Regions from separate parts of the Sinorhizobium arboris LMG 14919 genome, predicted to be linked through region 1. Evidence: predicted binding sites of a transcription regulator. Region 1 holds the regulator's gene; the other holds the start of a gene.
The links. The regulator LexA, encoded in region 1, represses DNA repair genes until DNA is damaged. The targets are predictions, from matches to a motif close to TGTTCNNNNTGTGTTCNG.
Positions count from the first base shown of each region.

Region 2: a site for LexA is predicted at 2,118-2,135, ahead of recA (recombinase RecA). Genes of this name have one in related genera too.

Region 1 is NZ_ATYB01000014.1:1,447,418-1,455,068, forward strand. Features, by position in the region: gene SINAR_RS0118140 (DNA polymerase III subunit delta') at 1-380, opposite strand, end outside; gene tmk (dTMP kinase) at 377-1,081, opposite strand; gene SINAR_RS0118150 (D-alanyl-D-alanine carboxypeptidase family protein) at 1,139-2,293, opposite strand; gene SINAR_RS0118155 (septal ring lytic transglycosylase RlpA family protein) at 2,350-3,390, opposite strand; gene SINAR_RS0118160 (hypothetical protein) at 4,025-4,285, shown strand; tRNA gene SINAR_RS0118165 (tRNA-Ser) at 4,483-4,572, shown strand; tRNA gene SINAR_RS0118170 (tRNA-Ala) at 4,718-4,793, shown strand; gene SINAR_RS1000000135520 (hypothetical protein) at 4,967-5,131, shown strand; gene lexA (transcriptional repressor LexA) at 5,309-6,025, shown strand; tRNA gene SINAR_RS0118185 (tRNA-Cys) at 6,194-6,267, shown strand; gene SINAR_RS0118190 (hypothetical protein) at 6,564-6,911, shown strand; gene SINAR_RS1000000137825 (hypothetical protein) at 6,963-7,271, opposite strand; tRNA gene SINAR_RS0118200 (tRNA-Asn) at 7,413-7,487, shown strand.
Region 2 is NZ_ATYB01000014.1:1,662,139-1,669,789, forward strand. Features, by position in the region: gene alaS (alanine--tRNA ligase) at 1-647, opposite strand, end outside; gene recA (recombinase RecA) at 975-2,060, opposite strand; gene SINAR_RS0119335 (carbohydrate kinase family protein) at 2,394-3,353, shown strand; gene SINAR_RS0119340 (pseudouridine-5'-phosphate glycosidase) at 3,491-4,420, shown strand; gene cckA (cell cycle histidine kinase CckA) at 4,634-7,243, opposite strand; gene SINAR_RS0119355 (flagellar biosynthetic protein FliO) at 7,609-7,651, shown strand, end outside.

The DNA.
Region 1 (7,651 bases):
TTGCCGGCGCGGCGTACCTCGTCGACCGTGATGGCCGCCTTCGCCCTGCCCGTCTTCTCGTCCACCGGACGCTTGAGATGGAGCAGGTTGTGCGACGCGCCAGTAGCAAGCTGCCGCGTGACGATCGAGGCGGGGTCAGGATCGGCAAGCCTGTCGGGGGCTTCTGCCGGGTCCGGATGGCTCAGAACATGATTGGCGAAGCGAAAGGCGAGCGTCGCCTTGCCGATTCCCTCCGGCCCTTCGATCAGGATCGCATGATGTCCCTTGCCGGACCTGTAGCTCTGCGCGAGAAACGCTTCCGCTTGCTGATGGCCAAAGAGCTTGCTGTTCGTCGCCGGAGCGAGCGCCCCCTCCAGCACACCTGGATGTTCCGTGGTCATGACGTCGCTTCCGCATTCGAAGGCTGCGGCTTGTCCTCGGCGGGAAGCAGCGCCTCGACAAGGCTGAACACCTCGGCCGCAATCGCGTCCGGCGGACGGTTGGCATCGACGACGCGGCAGCGCTCCGGATCGGCCGCAGCAATGTCGAGAAATGCTTCGCGCCGTTTTTCGTGCGTTTCCAGCTGTTCCTTTTCAAATCGGTCGGGACTGTCGTTTGCGGCGCGACGACGAGCGCGCTCGAGCCCGACCGAAGCAGGAAGATCGAAGATGATGGTGCAGTCGGGAATGACGCCGTTCACGGCAACGCGTTCCAAGGTTTCGACGAAAGCCGGTTCCAGGTTGCCCGTCACTCCCTGATAGACGCGAGAGGAATCCATGAATCGATCGCAAAGGACGATCGTTCCCTGCTGGAGCGCCGGACGGATCACCTCCTCGACATGATCGCTGCGGGCGGCCGCAAAGAGGATCGCTTCCATGCGAACTCCGAAGGACTCCGCCGCGCCTGAAAGAAGGACGTGGCGGACCGCTTCGGCGCCGGCGGAGCCGCCCGGCTCGCGCGTGGTGAGCACGCGGTAGCCGCGCCCGCTGAGCGCTTCCGCAAGAAGGCGCATCTGGGTCGACTTGCCGGCCCCCTCTCCCCCCTCGAATGTTATGAACAAACCCTTGACCAGCGACACTTCAATTCTCGGATCGGCGTGCATATCGGTCCCTCTTTAGCCGATCGGTCCGGTGGAAGGAACCGTCGCGACGCGCATTTGTCACAACCAGAAGAACAGCAGTTCCTGCAGCGCATCGAGCGCCCGGCTGGCAAGCGTTCCGGGTTCGACCGCCTTTGCCGTCCTGACGGGCACCTCCCGTAGCAGCTTTTCCCCGTTCCAGAGCTTGACGACGCCGACCTGCTGGCCGGCAGCGACCGGCGCATTGAGCGGCCATTTGTAGATGATGCGAGCCGTCAGCCGTTCCGGATTTTTTACCGGCAGCAGAACGTCGACCGGGCCGGCCGCTACGAGCGGCACCCGCGAATCTGCGCCGCCATAGACGCTCGCTTCTCCGATGGTCTCACCATCTGCAAAAATGCGCCGTTTCTCGAAAGCGGTCATCGCCCAATCGAGGACCCTGCGGCTCTCCTCGATTCTCTCCTTGTCGCTCTCAAGGCCACCCATCGCAAGATAGACGCGGCGCTCGCCCCGTTGCATCGAGGCGGTCAGCGAGAAGCCGAAACCCTCCGCAAAACCGGTAGCCAGGCCGTCGACGCCGACATTCGCAGCGATCAGCGGGTTCTTGTTGCGCTGAAGGATCTTGTTCCACTCGAATTCAGGCTGCGAATAGAGGCGGTAGTGATTCGGATGCGCCTCGTACAGGTGCCGCGCAAGGGCGACGAGTTCGCGCATCGTGATCTTGTTTTCCGGATGCGGCAGCCCGGTGGCATTCTTGAAGGTGGCGACCGGCAGCCCGAGTTCGCGCGCCCGCTTGGTCATCCGTTCGGCAAAGGCAGCCTCGCTGCCGGTCATGCCTTCGGCCAGCACGATGCAGGCGTCGTTGGCAAGTTGCACCGTTGCGCCCTGGATGAGATCCGCAACTCGGATCCTGGATTTTATGGCGGCGAACATCGTTGCGGTGCCGGAAGGAGCGCCGCCGGTACGCCACGCATGTTCCGAGACCTGGAAAGTCGTCTCGGGCGTCACTTCGCCCTTGTCCAGGGCCTCGAAAACCACCTCCATCGCCATGAGCTTGGCGAGCGAGGCAGGCGGGACAGGCGCATCCTCGTCGCGTGAAAAGAGCACCGTGCCCGTTTCAGCATCGACGAGATATATCTGTTTCGCTTTGGTGTCGAAGGCGGGCGTTTGTGCGACCGCTTGCCCCGAAACGATGGCCGCGAGAAAAGCTGCGACCGCAATGCACTTCATGCGCATGAGAAACTCCGGTTCTTCATGGGCATAGCAGCGCGAAAAACCCTCTTCAACCGGAGTCAGTGCAGGTGGACGCTTCGATTCTGGCGCTTCGCATAGGCGAGAATGGAATCGGGCGTCAGCGGATTGCGATCGACCATGATCGCTTCGAAGGGCGAAGGTTTGTCGCTGACGCGGACTTCGACATATGCCGAAGCATAGGCCATGCTGCCGTCCGGCAGCGGGATCAATTGCGGGCGCGACGTCGGCATGGGGCCGATCTCCGGCAGAATCGCAAACTCGCCGAACGCGCTCGGCATTGAAGAGGGCCGCGCCGGCTCAGCAAGTGCGTTCATCGGCACGCCGGTGCCGAGCTTCGACTTATTCGGAACGGGCACAGCACTGAGCTCCGGAACCAGATCGCGCAACGGCTTGTTGGAGGCGACCATCACGCCTGTTGCGATCTGTCCTTCCGGCATGACGCTCGGGCTACGGTCGCCCTTCCTGACGTAGGAAGCCATGAGGTAGGGCATGTCGTTGCCTTCTAGGGGCGCGCGGCCGATATACTGAACGCGAACATTGGCACTGCCCTTGCGCTTGATATCCAGCAGGTCGGCGGTCTTCGAAGAGACGTCGATGATCCGGCCGTACTCATAAGGTCCGCGATCGTTGACACGCACGATGACCGACGTTCCATTCTCCAGATTCGTCACGCGGGCATAGCTCGGCAGCGGAAAAGTCGGGTGTGCGGCCGAAAGGTGGTGCTTGTCATAGACTTCGCCATTCGCCGTCAGCCGGCCATGAAAGGCCGACCCGTACCAAGATGCCATCCCGCTCTTGTTATAGCCGAAATCCTCCTTCGGCTGATACCACTTGCCCTTTACCTGATAGGGTTTGCCGACCTGGTAGCGACCACCACCCTTGGGAATATTGTCCCCGGTGGCGACTCTGGGGCTGGCTTTGACACCATAGACGGACTCGGCGAAATACTCCTTGCTCCGCGCCTTGGTCTTCTTGACGCTCGGCGTCGATCCGCAGGCCGCAAGCACCGCGCAAAGCAACGGAACCGCTGCGAGGCGGAGCCCCCTCACAAGATATGCCGCACCGTTATTGGATGTCATCTGTCCCACAAGATCATTCGCAAAGCCGCACCCGAAAATCCGCTCCAATAGCGCTCACGCTTCCGACCGGACGCGCAGAGATTTTGCGCAATCGTGCAGTAGTTCCCCGCCAGAATTTCGCCGTCCCGAAACGAAACAGTCGAACAATCATGACAACAACAAGGCGAAATTGCGAACTGGAAGGCGAAGGGGGTCTGAAAATCTCCCGTCATGGTTTACGGAACGTAAATGTGCCGCTGGACCATAGTCCGACAGGACTTGCCAAAGGTCCTAAGCCCGTTGCCGGGTGTCGCTGCCGCCACATATCGCAATAAGCGCCTGGGCGGCACTCTCGTAAGCCGCAGGGTGTGGCGCCTCAGAGCTGACCGAAGCTTCCCGTCGGTGCAACTCTGGGGCTCCGTTCCCGGTGTGCCTCCTGCGCTCTGGCTCGACGTCCAAAAGGCTCTCGCAATGTATGAGACGATTATGGACCGCCGGAGCGACGGGCGGCGACCGGGAGGTCGCGGTGTACGCCCCGCAGGCGAAGAAAGGCTGACCGCAGTGCGAGACACTGAACAGCGCCCGAGACGATTGTCCTTGTCTGTGTCCTGGGCGTATGTGGCCCAGTGCGGCGCGCACCCTCGGGAGGACGTCCATGAATGCCGACAAGATGAGAGTGCTCATAGAGGACTGTCGCAGAGACCTGTTCGCCTATTTGGAGCCTGGCAGCGGCATCAGCGACCGTGAGATGATCGTCGCCCTGCTCCATCGCCTCGATGGACTGCAGGCCAGAGACGCGCTCGGCGAAGACTTCGACTGGCCGCCATTTGCGCCGGAAGGATCGATGGAGGAACAGTCCGGCCGCAACCGGACCAGCGCCCGCCTCAGAATAATTCTCAACCGGCGCTTACGATGATCAGCAGGGACGCGCGGCGTGCGACCGATTTCTCCCCGTCGGGCAGGCCCGGAACGCACGCAAATGCTCCGGAGCACGTTGACGATGCGATCAAAGCTGCTAAAAAGCCAGCCGTTGGTGAATGGGCAGCAAACCGGCAGCGATCGCCGGTCTATCGAGAACTCGGAAACGAATTTCACGAAGCTCCTCAATCACTTGGAAGAGTGGCCGAGCGGTTTAAGGCACCGGTCTTGAAAACCGGCGTGCGTGAAAGCGTACCGTGGGTTCGAATCCCACCTCTTCCGCCATTCAGAAAATCAGTGCACCGCGATGCATGCCGTTTGAGTTCACGCGGCCTGCAGCTATTAACCGCATCCTTGCATTACAATATGGTCGGCAAGCGGAATGCGCTGGCGCAGGCGAGCGAAAACTCATATACAATCGTTGATCAGTGGGGTCGTAGCTCAGTTGGGAGAGCGCCGCAATCGCACTGCGGAGGTCGAGGGTTCGACTCCCTTCGGCTCCACCATCCTGACCTTTGTCCGACCCGGAGACATAGGTAATACTGCCGCAACCCCGCCGGGTTGCGCCAGTCTCGGTCGGCCCGACGGTTCGGCTGCGCTTGCCAAGAAAGCTGATTTGAGAGAAAGTTTTGGTCTGACCCCTCCGAGGTCTGGGCAACTCCCGCGAGCGGAGAAAAACATGCCTGATAAATCTTTGGTGGCAGCGGTAATCTTTGCCCTTTTCGCCCTTTCGGCATGCGCGAGCACAGGCTCGACCAACACGACCTACACCCAATGGTACGGGCCCTATCCCGAGCCTGAATTCGACGTTCTTACGCCGGGCGGGCTGCGCCTTGCCTACTAGGCCCGCATAGTCCGCCCTCGCCTCCGAAGACACCGGTGATCTTTGCCCGGCATGCCGGCGTTGCGCCCTTGCATAGAGCAGCAAGCGAAATTCACGGAATTTTAGGTACTTGCGGAACACATATGGAACAGATAGGTTCTGTTCTTGATTTGTTTCGCGATTCTGGAGTGACGCGCCATGCTGACCCGCAAGCAACAGGAATTGCTTCTGTTCATTCATGAACGAATGAAGGAATCCGGGGTCCCGCCGTCCTTCGACGAGATGAAAGACGCTCTGGACCTCGCGTCCAAGTCGGGCATTCACCGTTTGATCACGGCACTCGAAGAGCGCGGGTTTATTCGCCGGCTACCGAATCGTGCGCGGGCTCTGGAAGTCATCAAGTTGCCGGAGGCCTATACCGGCACTTCGCAGGTCCGCCGCGGCTTTTCGCCTAGCGTGATCGAAGGCAGCCTCGGCAAGCCCGCAGCGCCGCCCCCCGCACCGAAGGCGCCGCCGCCGGCCGAGACCGCATCGGTTACCGTTCCGGTCATGGGCCGCATTGCTGCCGGCGTGCCGATTTCTGCAATCCAGAACAATATGCACGATATTTCGGTACCGGTCGAAATGATCGGCAATGGCGAGCATTACGCTCTCGAGATCAAAGGCGATTCGATGATCGAGGCCGGTATCCTCGACGGCGATACGGTGATCATCCGGAATGGAAGCACCGCCAGCCCAGGAGATATCGTCGTCGCCCTGATCGACGATGAGGAAGCCACCCTGAAGCGATTCCGGCGCAAGGGCGCCTCCATTGCGCTCGAGGCCGCCAATCCGGCTTACGAAACACGCATATTCGGTCCTGATCGGGTCAAGATCCAAGGTCGCCTGGTCGGCCTCATCCGGCGCTACCACTAGGGCGTCAGATAAGGTGTTGAGCCTTCGAGCATCATGACCACGCCATCCGTAGAACGGAAGGCAAACAGTTAAACAGAATAAAAAAGCCCCTATTCGAAATGAACCCTCTTGCGGATTCCGATCAATCATTCTAAATCCGCGCCACGATTTGAAAATCCAAATCGTAGAGGCCTCGTGGCGGAGTGGTGACGCAGAGGACTGCAAATCCTTGTACGCCGGTTCAATTCCGGCCGAGGCCTCCAAAGCCATACGAATCCGGCTTTGCTGCACGAGAAATTTTCTTTTCTTTGCCATCAACAGCCCTTCAGTCACGCTCAGCTGCCCCTCAGCAGCTCTGACATTGCGGCTTGGTCGTCGCGTGACGACATTCACAAGGCGAGACCGAATAACCTTCGTCAGACGAACGCAGGATCCGTATTCGCGAAGGACAGCGCCGAGCTGAGGTCCCGAGGACTTTGTGGCCCCCTGATTGGCGGTTGTGCTATAGCACCCTGTCAGCCCGGCTCGTCGGGAGCGGCGGTACTCGAAGCGCGACATGATGGATATTCCCTGGGGCTACATTCAGCGCCACTTTGATTGGCTCGGCCATGTGGTCGAGGGCTTCTGTATCGCAGCAGTCGTCGCCCTGCTGTTCATGGTGGTTGCGCCGAGGAGGCTGGCGCTGATCATCGGCCTCGCATTCGCCGCCGGACACTTTCACGGACGCGAGAAACGTGATTTCGAGATCAGCGCAAACCTGCAGCCGCCTCACCTTGAAGGTTACAAAATGTGGAAATGGAGTTGGGATCAGGCGACCGACTTCTGGCCGACTGCTCTGGTACTCGTCTGCGTCATATTTGCTCTTCTGCCAAAGTGGCGACGAAAGCCGGGTAGTTCTGACGACTGAAAAATGCAGTGCGCCCGCAGGAGAGGTGGTCCTCTTCGCGATTCGAGCGAATCACGGCCTGTCGGAGGAATTGGGCCCGGGGGAATTCGGTTTCCCGCGCCATCGCGCCCACCATACGGCCAGCCTGCGGCGCCGGCGACGGATCGAGGGTATATCGTGCGAAAGCACGAGAAGGCCCAGAGGAACCATCCAGAAGCCCAGCACCGGTAAAAAACCGAGCAAACCGCCACACACGAGCAGCACGCCGATGAGGACACGCAAGGCGGGGGAACTGGGCAAGCTTATCCGCCAGCTGCCGAGCACGATCTCACGCGTCTTGGGATCTATGCCAAAATGCCTCTTCTTGCCTTCAGTCGCCATCGTTGTTCTTTCGTACCAATGGCCCACACTTGGTGCCTTCTCCACAGGGCGGCAACCGGTTCCCGTCATTTTTTTTGAAAAAGCACTTGGCAAATCGGAAAAGCATTTGTATTAGCAGCCTCACTTCTGCGGCGCAGATGTTCCCTGGTAGCTCAGCGGTAGAGCACTCGACTGTTAATCGATAGGTCGCCGGTTCGAATCCGGCCCGGGGAGCCACTTTGGCTCAGAACTGCAAGCTTCGCGCCTGCGAGTTAACACCTCACATCCGGCCGCTGGAAGCGCATCGAACAGCTTGGGCTCCGATCCCACAATCTTCACCTCGCTTTCGCTGACCTCGACCCTCTGGGCGAGGTTCTGCACGTGGTGGCGGGCATACCGCC
Region 2 (7,651 bases), 210 kb from region 1:
TCTTCCTTCGTGACCTGCTCGTACTGCATGAAGACGAGGTTCCAGATCTCGATGAAGCGATCGCCGTCTTCCTCGGCCGAGCCGGGAGGTCCGCCCCATATCTGTTCGCCGTGATCGTAGAATATCTCCGAGCACGGGCCGCATGGGCCGGTATCACCCATAGCCCAGAAGTTGTCGCTCGTCGGGATGCGGATGATACGGTCGTCGCTCAGGCCGGCGATCTTCTTCCAGAGGCCGAAAGCCTCGTCGTCCGTGTGATAGACGGTGACGAGCAGCCGCTTCGGATCGAGCCCGTATTCCTTGGTGATCAGGTTCCAGGCAAGCTCGATCGCGCGCTCCTTGAAATAGTCGCCGAAGGAGAAATTGCCGAGCATTTCGAAGAAGGTGTGGTGCCGGGCGGTATAGCCGACATTGTCGAGGTCGTTGTGCTTGCCGCCGGCGCGCACGCATTTCTGCGCCGTGGCCGCGGTCGAGTAAGGACGCTGCTCGAGGCCGGTGAACACGTTCTTGAACTGCACCATGCCGGCATTGGTGAACATCAATGTCGGGTCATTGCGCGGCACGAGGGGGCTGGACGGCACGATCTCGTGACCGTTCTTGCGGAAATAGTCGAGAAACATCGACCGGATTTCATTCACGCCGCTCATCTTGCGTCCTATCTGTGTACTGCACCGGCGGCAACCGGACGTATTCGGGCCGCCAGCCGCACTCTTCAACCCCGCGCAAAAGCGCGTCGCGTTCAATCGAATTCATGCGGCGCGCTTATTGCTCTTGTTTTCGTACATGTCGTCGTCCCAAAAGCGCTGCGCGCTTTCAGGCGGCATGCATCGTCGTAGCCGCACTCTCCGCCGGCGGAGCCGTCGGAACCACAGGCTTTTATCGTCCGCATATCATGCTGTCCAGACGGCAGCAAAAAACCGGCCGCACGCGACGAGGGCCGGTTTTGCATGCTTCAAGGAGACGGTCGCCGCCCCTTACATATCGGCGGCTTCGTCGCCTTCGCTTTCCGGCCCGCCATTCTCCAGGAACCGATCCGCGATGAGACCGGCATTCTGCCGCAAGGCCGTTTCGATTTCGCGCAGCAGATCGGGATTTTCCCGCAGGAAGAGCTTGGCGTTCTCCCGCCCCTGGCCGAGGCGTTGGCTGTTATAGGAAAACCATGCACCGGATTTCTCGACGATGCCCGCCTTGACTCCGAGGTCGATCAACTCGCCCGTCTTCGAAACGCCTTCGCCATACATGATGTCGAACTCGACCTGCTTGAAGGGCGGCGCCATCTTGTTCTTGACGACCTTGACCCGCGTCTGGTTGCCGACGACCTCCTCACGCTCCTTGACCGAGCCGATGCGCCGGATATCGAGACGAACGGAAGCGTAAAACTTGAGCGCATTACCGCCCGTCGTCGTTTCCGGCGAGCCGAACATCACCCCGATCTTCATGCGGATCTGGTTGATGAAGATCACCATGCAATTGGACTTGGAGATCGAGGCCGTCAGCTTGCGCAGCGCCTGGCTCATGAGCCGCGCCTGCATGCCCGGCAGGCTGTCGCCCATCTCGCCCTCGATTTCGGCGCGCGGCACGAGTGCGGCCACCGAATCGACGACAAGCACGTCGATTGCGCCGGAGCGGACCAGCGTATCGGTGATTTCCAGCGCCTGTTCCCCCGTATCGGGCTGCGAAATCAGGAGATTTTCGAGGTCGACGCCGAGCTTGCGCGCATAGATCGGGTCGAGTGCATGCTCGGCATCCACAAATCCGCAGATGCCGCCCTTCTTCTGGGCCTCGGCAATGGTCTGCAGCGCCAGCGTGGTCTTGCCCGAGCTTTCCGGACCATAGATCTCGATGATGCGGCCCTTCGGCAGACCGCCTATTCCGAGCGCGATATCGAGACCGAGCGAACCGGTGGAGACGGTTTCGATCTCAACCACGCTGTCCTTCGCTCCGAGCTTCATGATCGATCCCTTGCCGAACGAACGTTCGATCTGGGAAAGAGCCGCTTCAAGTGCCTTGCTTTTGTCCACCGATTTGTCCTCTACGAGCCGCAAAGAATTTTGTGCCATTGGTCCACCTTTAGGTTATTGGAGCTATCGAGGCAATGAAGCCGCCGCAAGCGTTTTTGTACATGTTTTGTTCCAATTTGGCAATGGCACCTCAAAGAGTTGAAAATGCTCACTTTATTTCGTTGCGTTCAACTCTTGTTCACGCCGCGCGACCACTGTATCCACAGGCGGCGCGTCAACTCGCCCGGGCATTTTCCCAAAGTCCCGATTCGCGTCGTGAATCGCAGTGGATCAAATCCGGACAAAGCCATAGAACATAGTCCGGAACGATAGATCGGGATGCCGGCGGAAGCGAGGCTTCGCCTCCTTTTTCCGCCTTTTGTCGAGGATCAGATGCAGAAACTGGTGAAGCCGCGGAATATCGCCGTTTTCGGCGGCGCGCATATCGACCGACGCGGCCGGATCAGCGGCGCGACGGCACCGGGCGCGAGCAATCCGGGCACGTGGTTCGAGGAGGCCGGCGGCGGCGGCTTCAATGCCGCACGAAATCTCTCGCGTCTCGGCCATCGAGTGACGATGATCAGCCCGCGCGGCGGCGATGCCGCCGGCGACACGGTGGCGGCAGCGGCGGAAGCTGCGGGTGTGATCGACCGTCCTTTCATCTTTCTCGACCGCAAGACGCCGAGCTATACGGCAATCCTCGAAAACGACGGCAATCTGGTCATCGCGCTCGCGGACATGGATCTCTACGCTTTGTTTACACCGCGCCGGCTGCAGCAGCGTGCCACGCGTGAGATTTTGGCTGCGAGCGAGCTCGTGCTGATGGACGCCAATCTGCCGGGGGAGACCTTGACGGCCCTCGTCGGATGCACCGCGGGGTACAGCCAGCTACGTGCCGGTATCGCCGTTTCGCCGGCAAAGGTGGTCCGCTACCGGGAATGCCTGGAGCAGCTCGATTTCCTGTTCCTGAACGAGACGGAAGCACGTGCGCTTACCGAAACCGAAGCCTCGACCGCCGAAGAATGGCCGTCGCTGCTGCGCTCCGTCGGCCTCTCCGGAGGCGTCGTGACGCGCGGAGGCCGCGCCGCGGTAGCCTTCGATCGCGAGAGTGCCTGCCTCGGGACCCCACCGGCTCTTCCAGCGCTCGCCGACGTCACCGGCGCCGGCGACGCGCTGGCCTCGGGCTTTCTCACCGCCCGGCTTGCAGGCAGCGATCTTTCCGCTTCCTTGCGTTGCGGCATAGCGGCCGCCGTCATAACGCTGCACTCGCCCTTCGCGGCTTCCGACGGGATGTCGCAGGACATGCTGGAGCAGGTTCTGCACCTTGTGCCGGGAACGGAAATGCTGTCATGAGATTTGGCGGCTGAATTGGGGAGCCGGTAGCGCGGAAATGGGGGCAGTTCTTCCCCATCCCGCTGTTCCAGGCTCCGGAATCGACCAGACCTCCCGAGCGATTCTCCTCGAGGAGGTCGTGACTCAAGGAAAAGACCATGACCAACCTCTCCTCCCCGTCCCTGCCGATGGCATATTCGGATGAAGTCGCGGCCGCCAAGCAACGCGGTGCGCCCATCGTTGCACTGGAATCGACGATCATCACGCATGGCATGCCCTATCCCGGCAACCTCGACATGGCCCGCAGCGTCGAGACGATCATTCGGGAACAGGGCGCGGTGCCCGCGACCATCGCCGTGATCCACGGGGTCCTGCATATCGGCCTGGACGGCGCAAAGCTGGAGGCGCTGTCGAAGACTCAGGGCGCGATGAAGCTTTCGCGCGCCGATCTCGCCTTTGCCATCGCCGAACGCCGCACCGGCGCCACGACGGTTGCCGCAACGATGATCGCTGCCGCCCGCGCCGACATCAGGGTTTTCGCGACCGGAGGCATCGGCGGCGTTCACCGCGGAGCGGAACAGAGCTTCGACATATCGGCCGATCTCGACGAACTCGCACGGACCGGCGTGATCGTCGTCTGTGCCGGCGCCAAGGCCATTCTGGACATTCCCAAAACTCTCGAAGTGCTCGAAAGCCGCGGCGTCCCGGTCGTAACCTATGACAGCGAGAACTTCCCGGCCTTCTGGTCACGCGATTCCGGCCTCAAGAGCCCGCTGATGCTGAACAGCCCGGCAGCGATCGCCAGTTTCCAGCAGACGCGCGAGCTGCTCGGAATCGACGGGGGGATGCTTATCGCCAATCCGGTTCCCGAAGAAAGCGAGATCCCCCGCGAGGAGATGGAAATCTACATCACCCGCGCGCTGGACAACGCGGCCAGCGAAGGGATTTCCGGCAAGGCGGTCACGCCGTATCTGCTCGACAACCTCTTCCGTTTGACGGATGGGCGCAGTCTCGAAACCAACATCGCCCTGGTCGAAAACAATGCGCGCCTTGCTGCCGAGATCGCCGTCGCTCTCGCCGCGAGGTGACGGCGGCAGCGCCACGCAATAGAGCGAAGCGAAAGGGTCATATCGCCCCGGTTTTTCTCCTCATCCGCCCGCCGGCACCTTCTTGCCGCAGGCGGGACGAAGGGTACGCGCAGCGCCGCCGCTTCTCCCTTCTCCCCATCGAAAATCGGGAGAAGGGACCGGCAGGCGGTTGAGGGCATGCGCGCCGCACAGATGTAGAATCGATATATCTTGTCAGCTGTCGAGCATCTCGCGCACGGCGACGGCAAGCTGCTTCAGCGAGAATGGCTTCGGCAGGAAGCCGAACTTCGCGTCGGCCGGCAGATTGCGGGCAAAAGCATCCTCGGCATAGCCGGATACGAAGATGAACTTCAGGTCCGGATACTTCTTGCGCAGTTCGCGCAGCAGCGTCGGACCGTCCATTTCCGGCATCACGACGTCGGAGACGACGATATCGACGGCGCCGTCGAGCTCGTCCATGATCTCCAGCGCCTCCACGCCCGATCCCGCTTCGTAGACCGTATAGCCGCGCGTCTCCAGCATGCGCTTGCCGCCGCGCCGGACCGCTTCCTCGTCCTCCACCAGCAACACGACCGCTGAATCCCCGGTGAGGTCGGCCGGCTCGGCTCGAGGCATGGGCACCGCAACCGGTTCGCTCTTCGCCGGCGCCGCGGATTCAGCTTCGTGCACATCCTCTTCGCGCGTCTCCGGAACATCGACGTGCCGCGGCAGCAGGATCCGGAAAGTCGTTCCGCTACCGATCTCCGACTCGGGATAGATATAGCCGCCGGACTGTTTCACGATGCCGTAAACCATCGACAAGCCGAGCCCGGTGCCCTTGCCGACATCCTTCGTGGTGAAGAAAGGCTCGAAGATCTTGTCCATGATCTCGGGTGGAATACCGGTGCCCTGATCCGATACCTCCACCATGACAAAGTCTTCCTCGGGCAATTCGCGCCGCCCAAGTGCCGCCACTTCGCCCGCCGGCAGATTGCGTGTCCGAAGCGTGATTATTCCACCCGCAGGCATGGCATCTCGGGCATTGACGGCGAGGTTCAGGAGCACCTGTTCGAATTGGCCGAGGTCGGTCTTCACTGGCCAGAGATCGCGGCCGTAATCCACCTCCACCTTGACATTGGTGCCGGTCATGCGGTCGACGAGCATCCTGAGGTCGCCGATGACGTCGGTGAGATTGAGCACCGTCGGCCGCATCGTCTGCTTGCGCGAGAAGGCGAGCAATTGCCGCACGAGAACGGCGGCCCGGTTGGCGTTACGCTTGATCTCCATGAGATCGGCGAAGGTCGCATCCGCCGGCCGCGCCGAAAGCAGGAGATGGTCGGCGGAAAGCAGGATCGCTGTCAGCACGTTGTTGAAATCATGGGCGATGCCGCCGGCAAGCGTTCCGACGGCATTCATCTTCTGCGTCTGCGCCATCTGGTTCTCGAGCGCCTTCTGCTCGGTGATCTCCAGGGCATAGATGATCGCGGCCTCCTCGGGCGCCTGATCGCTCTGGTCGATGACTGCATTGACATAGAAGCGGAAGTGGCGCCCCTCATCCTTGGGATGAAGCGCGTCGATCGGCGCGATATCGCTCTGCCGGTCCTTCGCGGCGGCGAGCGATTCCTGCAGGCGTCCTCGCTCGGACTGGTGCACGACAGCGTCGATCTGAGCCCCGCGCTCGACCTCGTCCTGCGAAACGAGCCCGGCGAAGAGCTTCATGAACGGTGCATTGGTTCTGAGAATGCGCCCATTTCCATCCACCGAGGCGATTGCCATGGGTGTGTTGTTGAAGAAGCGGGTGAACCGCATTGCCGCGTTTGACGCCGACTGATCGCCATCGTCGCCTTCCCGGGACATCACGATCGTCCGGCTTTCGCCGGGCGCGCCGTCGCGTGTGGAGGAGACGCGATGAATGAGGCGTACCGGCAGGCTCTGGCCGCTTGTCTTTCTGAGATCGAGGTCCAGGATCTTGGTCTTCTTGAGACCTGGCTCTGCCTGTACCGATTGGACGAGCGCCAGCCCCTCGCCCGCAACGAGATCGGCAATACTGACGGAGCCGGGCTGGAACTTGGTCAGATCGATCCCGAGCCAATCGGCGAGCGTCGCGTTGATATAGAAGATCTCGCCCTTGCGCCCGGCGGAGAAGAAGCCCGCCGGTGCGTGGTCGAGATAGTCGATCGCGTTCTGCAGTTCCTTGAAGAAACGCTCCTGCTCGTCGCGCTCCGCCGTGATGTCGGCGATCTGCCACAGGTAGAGCGGATTGCTGCCGGCATCCTCGAGCGGAAGAACCCGCGCCTTCAGGCGATACCAATGGGCACCGGAGCCGGCCAGTTTGGCGTTTGCCAGGGGCTTCAGCAGCCGGAACTCCTCGTGGCCCTGCTTGCCCTCATGCAGGCCGTTGGTCAGGCGGTAGATAGCCTCGGTCGCTTCGCGGTTTCGAGAAAGGATCGTTTCGAGCGACTGAATGCCCGCCGCACTCTTGTTGCCGGTCAGGGCGCCGTAGGCGGCGTTGGCATAGATGATGCGTCCCTTGCGGTCGGTTACGATCGTCCCGTCTTCGTGCGCATCGAGGAAGGCGCGCGCCAATTCGTCCGGCCGCGATTGCGGCATCACTTCGATGAAGCCGATGACGGAAGAAACGAGGAAGAATATCCCCACCATGGCCAGCACGCCGAGAATGCCGAGCACGATCTCGTTTTCGAGCTGGTTCTTGAAGACGACGAAAGCGGCTGCCGACGCGGTAAGGACGATCGCAAGCAGAATGATCCTGAGGATGGTTCCCGGACGAACGCCTCGGTCGACGACCGGCATCTGGTAGTCATCTGCCTGTCGCAATTTCGTCATCGGGTCCTCACCTGCTGCCGGTTCGCTTCGGACGCGATCCCGAGCGCTTGCAGCGCCGTACGTCCCGTGGATGTACAAGGGCTGCAATATTTTGAAGTTGCCGCATAATTTATCCCTAATCCGCTTCCGGTTTAAGGAACCATGCGGTGGCCTGGTCCGAAGGCATCGTCGCGAATACCGACGGCCGCCCTCCGCGCTTTCGCGCATCGACCTGGAATCATCTTTAACAATCAGAGATAACAGCAAAAAGCGTCTCGGCGGAAGCGCTGCGGTCAATTCACAGGGAATGTCGGGCCGAAGCTTGTCCGAGCCCGAAAAAAGCCGTCAAATGTTGCCATGCGAGGCGGCAGTAAGGAGTTCAGCCTATGTTGGAAACAATCCTGGGGGACAACGCCAGCCGGTTCCTGA